One region of the Weissella coleopterorum genome, then DNA from elsewhere that is predicted to be linked to it. Evidence: riboswitches for the same ligand, from Rfam matches in the RefSeq annotation. Region 1 holds a riboswitch; the other holds the start of a gene.

What was found. Region 1 has a riboswitch for thiamine pyrophosphate ahead of thiM (hydroxyethylthiazole kinase). Riboswitches for the same ligand answer to the same signal wherever they lie in the genome.
Region 2: another riboswitch for thiamine pyrophosphate. It lies ahead of G7084_RS06530 (ECF transporter S component); the one in region 1 lies ahead of thiM (hydroxyethylthiazole kinase).

The regions. Positions count from the first base shown of each region.
Region 1 covers NZ_CP049888.1:459,877-463,554, reverse strand. The annotation lists gene G7084_RS02450 (thiamine phosphate synthase) at 1-283, opposite strand, end outside; gene thiD (bifunctional hydroxymethylpyrimidine kinase/phosphomethylpyrimidine kinase) at 280-1,080, opposite strand; gene thiM (hydroxyethylthiazole kinase) at 1,077-1,856, opposite strand; TPP riboswitch at 1,962-2,056, opposite strand; gene G7084_RS02435 (YhgE/Pip domain-containing protein) at 2,187-3,678, opposite strand, start outside.
Region 2 covers NZ_CP049888.1:1,281,455-1,285,132, forward strand. The annotation lists gene G7084_RS06520 (aldo/keto reductase) at 1-65, opposite strand, end outside; gene G7084_RS06525 (ribose-phosphate diphosphokinase) at 102-1,076, opposite strand; TPP riboswitch at 1,214-1,307, shown strand; gene G7084_RS06530 (ECF transporter S component) at 1,398-1,961, shown strand; gene G7084_RS06535 (ABC transporter ATP-binding protein) at 1,965-3,365, shown strand; gene G7084_RS06540 (energy-coupling factor transporter transmembrane component T) at 3,517-3,678, shown strand, end outside.

The sequences.
Region 1 (3,678 bases):
TCTGCCCCACATGCAACCCATCAGCATGAATTAATTGAGCAAGCTCTATATCATCATTAATAATAAACAGTATTTGCCACTTTTTAGCCGCTTTTTGTAATATTTGGACGACCTCCAAACGTTCCGTAGCGCTCTGATAATGGAAACCCTTATCTCGGAATTGATACGCTGTTATTCCTGCCTGCATTAAAACGATAATTTTTTCTGTGAATTCAACTAACGTTAAGCCAGGATAGTCTTGTGGCCCTGCAACTAAATAACATCGTAATTGTGATTTTTTCATTTTTCCCCCGTCACCCAATGATTTAACGGACCATGTCCATGCCCCACTCGAATGGTTTCTTGAATCGCTTGATTCATAAACATTTTTGCTCGGGGCATAATCACAGCCAAATCTTCATCCCGTGCTAATCCAGCTACGATAAACGCTGCCAACGTATCCCCGGTTCCGTGAGTCCGATTTGTTGCGATACGTGGCGCTTCATACCAAGTCATCGTTCCATCTGCAAATAACATTAAGTCTCGCACCAGCGTGCCGGCTTGATGACCGCCTTTAACTAATACATTTTGGGCTCCCAAATTTTGTAAATCCTTTGCTGCCCGCTCCATCTCTTGATCACTCTTTATTTCACGTTCTAAGAGAACTTCCGCTTCAGCTAGGTTAGGAGTGATAACTTCGGCTAGTGGGATTAGTTCGTACTTAACTAATTCGATTGCCGCTGTTTCCAACAATGGTACTCCACCCTTTGCCACCATCACGGGATCAACAACTAAATGTTTAACCGGAAATTGATGAAGCCCATCAATGACAGCTTGAACGCGAATTTGATCAAAGAGGGCACCCGTTTTAGCCGCGGTAATATCCAAATCCGTAAAAATTGATTTGAACTGTGCCAAAATGATATCCGCCTGAGTTGGTTCAATTGCCTGAACCCCTTGTGTATTTTGTGCGGTAATTCCTGTGACAACTGTCGCAGCATAGACTCTTTGATTATGAAAAGTTTTTAAATCGGCATTAATTCCAGCACCGCCACTCGAGTCAATTCCCGCGATGGTCACTACTTGTGGTATCTCAATCATCCTTGCTTCACCTCACTGATCTGTTGCATCTTTGTCCATGTCATTTTATATAATTGATCCATTAAGACCGGCATCAGTTGCCCTGGTTGATGCTCAACCTGATCACTTGCTAATGTACCAGCTGTCGCCATCAGCATGGTCGCCGTCAACCCTGCTTGAACATAATCTTGGGTGACTGCAGCAAAGCAACCAACAAGACCACTCAATAGATCACCCGCTCCGACATTCACCGCCAATAAAGGATTATCATTCTCCACCAACCAAGTTTTTTCACCATCCGTAATCACATCAACAACCCCCGTTTGAATAATCACGGCGCCCGTTAATTGCGCTGCGCGTTGCGGAATATTTATCTGCAACGATGCCTGTGTATCGGCATCAATCCCTTGACCTTGACCTTTTGATTCGGCAAACCAAGCTATTTCAGCCGCATTACCTCGAATTATGTCAAATTTTACTGCTACCCTTAATCGTTGAATAAATGAACTCCGATAAGGCATCGCTACCGCTACTGGATCTAAAATGACTGGCTTCCCAGCTCGATTCGCCATTTGTCCCATTAAAATAACCATTGGTAAGTCTTTTTCCTGTAAAGTACCAATATTAATCACGACTGCCTGCGCAATTTCAACCAATTCTGGAACTTCTAGCACTTCTTGCGTCATCAACGGTGAGGCCCCAATCATACTAATTCCATCGGCCACGTGTTGCTGCGTCACAGTATTAGCATAGTTTAAAATCAATGGTTTTTGCTGTTTAACTGCTTCCAATAACATTACATCTCCTCCACTTTAAGAAAATTAATTGATCTCATTAATAATTAAAAAACTCAATTAATTTGCCACGTCGCCGTCACAAATTAATTGAGTTTTATTTTATTCTCAGTTAATATGTCACTTCCCTCCGCAAGTCTTAACTTAATCAGGTTCAAAGGGTCCGGTTAACCGTCTCAGCAAATGCTCCCCTAGTGAATAAAATATTTAATTATAGTCTTATTCTAGCACGCTCCGCATAAATGTTCAATTTATGCTGCGTGAATTAAAAAAAGGCCGAAACAATTAAGTTTCGACCGATCAAGCATATATTAATTAACTTGAAGTTATTACCTATTTTTCAACTGCTTGTAATGCTTGGTTATTATCCAATTGAGATTTACCAGCTTTTCCGTGCTTTTGCAAGAAGTACATTCCAAGCCACAATAATAGAACTGAAATAACCATAAAGATGCATAAGATACCAATTGAATGCCAAACCTGACCAACCCCTAATCCAGATGTCATCGCTTGACGCAATCCAAGAATTGAGTATGTCATTGGTAGGAATGGGTGAATGACATTATAGAAATTGCTTGTCATTTCCATTGGGAAGGTTCCACCAGAACCACCAAGTTGTAGCATCAAAAGTACCATTGCAAGGAAACGACCAGGGTTATCAAAGACCATTGATAGGAACATAACGATCGCCATCGAAGTCAATGAGAAAATAATCGTTACCATAAACATCTGTACTGGATGCTCTGCCTTTAATCCAGCCAACATCATTAAGAGTGGCTCAATCACTGCCATTGCAATTGCCATAATCGTTCCGATTGTCACCTTACTGAAGAACCAAGCCGTAGCTGATTGCCCCGGAGTTGAAACCTTACGAATTGGGAATGCAAAGTTAAAGACAATTGCTCCAACGAACAAAGCAAGCGACAAAACATATGGTGCCAAAGCATATCCATAGTTTGGTACTGAACTATACTTCGAATGTGATAGTTTAGCAGGTGAAACGAATTGCTTAATATTACGGTCTGTAATCTTAATACCACCCGCTTTATCAGCTCCTGCTTGAAGAGCTGAAGCTAAGGTTCCGTTTCCATCCTTCAATTGGTTCGCACCATCTAGCAAAGCGTCAGAATTATCTGCTAATTGACTCGTTCCAAGGGCTAATTGATCAACCCCAGAAGTTAGGGTTGGAATTTGAGCTTGTAATTGACTCAATCCACCATATAAGATATTGGATCCAGCAGCTAATTGACTAACACCAGACGTCAATTGTGGTACTTGTGCATTTAATTGACTCGTTCCAGTAGCTAATTGTTGTGAACCATTAGCTAGTTGGCTAACACCAGACATCAATTGTGGTACTTGTGCATTTAATTTCTTCGTACCGTCTGCCAACTGTTGTGACCCTGAAGTTAATTGACCATTGTTAGCTGTTAATTTAGCAGATCCCTTAGTTGCCTCAGAAACACCACCAGTATACTTTGCCAAACCGGCTTGTAAGGTAGCTGATCCATTAACAGCCGTTTTCAAGCCATTATTAAGTTCGTCCATACCAGCAACTAATCCCTTTGGAGCATTAAATTTTTGACTCAAAGTTTGAACTTTTGTCAACAACTCCTTAGTTTGATCAAGATTAGTTTGCATTCTGGTTAAGTCAGCAGAACTAATTTTGGAATTCATTTGAGTTTCAACACCAGTTTTAATGTTGTTCCCGACGGCTGTCCCATACGCTTGATATGATTTTTTTGATGCTGATTCAAACGCCGTTTTTTGTTCAGCTGTCAATGGATTACCAGCATCAGCCATGGCTTGCTCTACATCACTAATA
Region 2 (3,678 bases), 800 kb from region 1:
CCTGAATCTGAAACCCGTCGAGCGGGAACCTTTTCGTAACGATCTTCTTGTGCTGCATATACCATAAATTCCATTCCTCCTAATCAGATTTAGCCTTAAGTTTAAATTTTCACGTCCGGCTTATACCGCGAACGCAAGAGTCCTGATAGATCTTGATCATTTTGTACCCGTTCAATTGCCGCAGCAATTAATGGTGCCACAGTAATGATTTTCAACTTATCAAATTGCTTAACGGATGGAACTTCCACAGTATCCGTGATAATTACCTGCGAAATTTCTTCGCATGCTGCTAAACGTTCTGCTGCCCCATCCGACAAAACCCCATGTGTAGCCACAACTGAAACGTCTGTAGCACCCGCGTATTTTAAAGCTTGCGCAGACGTAACCATACGACGACCTGTATCGATAATATCATCAATAACGATGGCTCTTTTACCGGCAACTTCTCCTACAATTCCATTTGGACTTTTAATATCATCTTGAACCGCACGATCATTAATGACCCCCCAAGTTGCATCCAAAATTGAAGCAAATTGTCGAGCCCGCCCTGCTCCATTATGATCAGGGGCAAAGACCACCGTTTCTTCCGCCTTAAAATGACGTTCAAAGAAGTATTCAGTCAATAATGGAGCAGCTAACAACTGATCCACAGGAATATCAAAGAACCCCTGAACTTGATCCGCGTGCAGATCCACCGCTAAAATTCTTTGTACACCATTCATTTCAAGTAATGATGAAACCATTTTAGCTGTAATCGGTTCGCGTGACTTGGTTTTACGATCCTGTCGCACGTAACCAAAATATGGCATAATCACGTTAATTCCATGTGCAGACGCACGGCGTAGCGCATCAACAACGATCATAATCTCCATGAAGCTATCATTTACTTCACCAGAAATAGGCGCCATGATATAAACATCGGCTCCACGCACACTATCTAAAATTCGTTCATAAATCTCGCCATCAGCAAATTGATTGATGGTCATTGGCATCAAAGCTGCACCCATCTCATCCGCAATTTTTTGTGCTAACTCATGATTAGTGCTCAAGCCAATCAACTTTAATTCATGCTCCACCCGCTCATTCCTCCATTTTCTGTTACTTTCTATTTTACCAAAAAATGAGCGTCAAATCAGTAACTGAATAAAAACTATTTATCTTAATGTATTTAATTGCTTTTTATTCCAAAAAGCCTTAAACTGATTTTGACATATCAAACAAGCTGGGGCGCTCATTTTTGAGCTGAGAAGTAACCCATTGAACCTGCTACGGTTAGCACCGACGAAGGAAGCTTGGTTATTTACTCTAAATTGTAAACAACCGTTCTTTACGTGCTTTCAGCATGTCTAAAGAACGGTTTTTGTTTGAAATATCAAAAAAATTTTGGAGGCATTCTCATGCAAACTATTTCTAAAACTCATTCTCACTGGCAACTCAAAGATGTTATTTTTTTGGCCATCATTGCCCTTTTCTTTGGGGTTATTTACCAAATTTGGGGCTTCTCATACACATTAATCGCAGCAACCCCGCTCAAACCATTTGCAAATGATGCGACATTGGGCGTTTGGTTGATGGCCGGACCTCTGGCCGGTCGTTTAATTAAAAAACCTGGCTCTGCTACCCTAGGTGAATTTTTAGCTGCGACCATTGAAATGTTTTTATTCTCCCAATGGGGGGCCATGAATCTAGTTTCTGGTTTGATTCAAGGACTGGGTGCAGAAGTTGGTTTTGCCAGTACGAAGTATCAACCAAAACCTAAAATAAACCTTTTCATTTCTGCATTAATGATGACTTGCTTCACTTTTATCTGGGATCTCTTCCAATCAGGTTATCTAGCTTATCATCTACCTATGTTAGCTCTGCTATTCTTGATTCGTTTCATTTCAGCAGGCTTCTTTGCCGGCATATTAATCTATTTAATTGACAAACTACTTGCTCGCACCGGAGTAATTCAAAAATAGCCTATGACAACCTTAACCATTAATAATTTATCACATACCTATGCATCACCAGGAGTATCCGTCTTAAAGAATATTAGTTGGAAGGTTCAACCGAACAGTTTTAATTTACTAAGTGGACCGAGTGGGGCCGGAAAATCAACCTTAATGCGGCTAATGGCCGGACTTGAAAAACCACAAACCGGGACCATTTTAATTAATCAATATCCGGTTCACACGGTTGTCCCTTTCGATCGAGCGCAACGAATTGCTCTCTTATTTCAAAATCCCACACGCCAATTTACCATGCAAACCGCACAAGAAGAATTAACTTTTGCCTTAGAAAATATCAAAACCCCACAGAGTCAAATTCAGCCTCGAATTCAAACCGTTTTAGCAGAACTAAATTTAATAAATTTAGCCGATCGGCCATTACTACAATTATCTGGAGGAGAACAACAAAAAATTGCTTTAGCCATTATTCTTGCGATGGACACCGATATCATCTTATTAGATGAACCATTTGCCAATGTTGATCCAAGTTCGCGTCTAGCCCTATTAAAATTGTTAAAGCAAATTCAAGTTCAGCATGCTAAAACTATCATTATTACTGATCATGATCTCAATAATTATCAGTCAATTATTGATCACCATTATCAGATCACAGCAACAGGCGAATTAAAATTAGGTGACCAACAGCAACTCAGTCAGAACCCGCCCGTAATATTTTTAGACCATTCTGATTTAACAATGGGACCACTAAGTTGGCATAATTTAAAATTGATCCAACAGGATCAATTACTTTTGAAGTCAAATAATTTCAACATCCCCGCAGCCTCAATTGGCCTACTTTCAGGCGCAAATGGTTCGGGTAAATCAACATTGTTAAAGACCCTTAGTCGTCAAATTCCGCTCAGTGGTCAATTAACTTGGAAGACCCAAAAAACACCTAAACCTTGGTCAAAACTAGTTGGATATGGCTTCCAAACGGCCAGCCATCAATTTATTGAACTAACTCCTCGAGCAGAATTTGCGGTTAGTTCAAAAGTTAGTCAGCAGTCCGATTACTGGACACCTCAATTGATTGCCGAGTCGGTAAGCCGATTAGAGTTAGGCCACACTTTAGAACAAAGTGTATATCAGTTATCCGGCGGTCAACAAAAAAAGGTACAAACTTTAGCTTTACTAATTTTAGGTTTACCCGTTCTCTTATTAGACGAACCTCTGGCTGGGCTCGATTTAAAATCGATTCACGTCCTGATGGAAATCATGTCTACATACGTTAAAGCAACTCAAACCAGCATCTTCATGATTTCCCATCAACGACATGGTCTCGAACCATTCATTGACTATGAACGCATGATCGTCGATCAGAATTTTATCAACCCATCGCATGTAGAGGAGCATCGAAATGTCACTCCATTTTAAATTGGAACCAACTTTACTCATCATACTGGTTTTATTATGTTCCATTGAAATATCCTTCGTGCGTAGCATTGACGGTAACATCTTTTTAATCTTGGTGGGATTATGTTATTTATTTTTAAATCGGGTTCATTTACGTAAAATTATCTGGCTATTGATCATTTCAACCCCATTGGCTTTTGGAACTTGGTCCTCATTTTGGCTGTTTGGTACCGGTAATCATTTCATGAATGCAAGTATCTATACCACCCGCCTATATGCTTATTTAATTCTAGGTGCGGTTATCACTTTGACTGAATCACCCCGAGCCTTACTC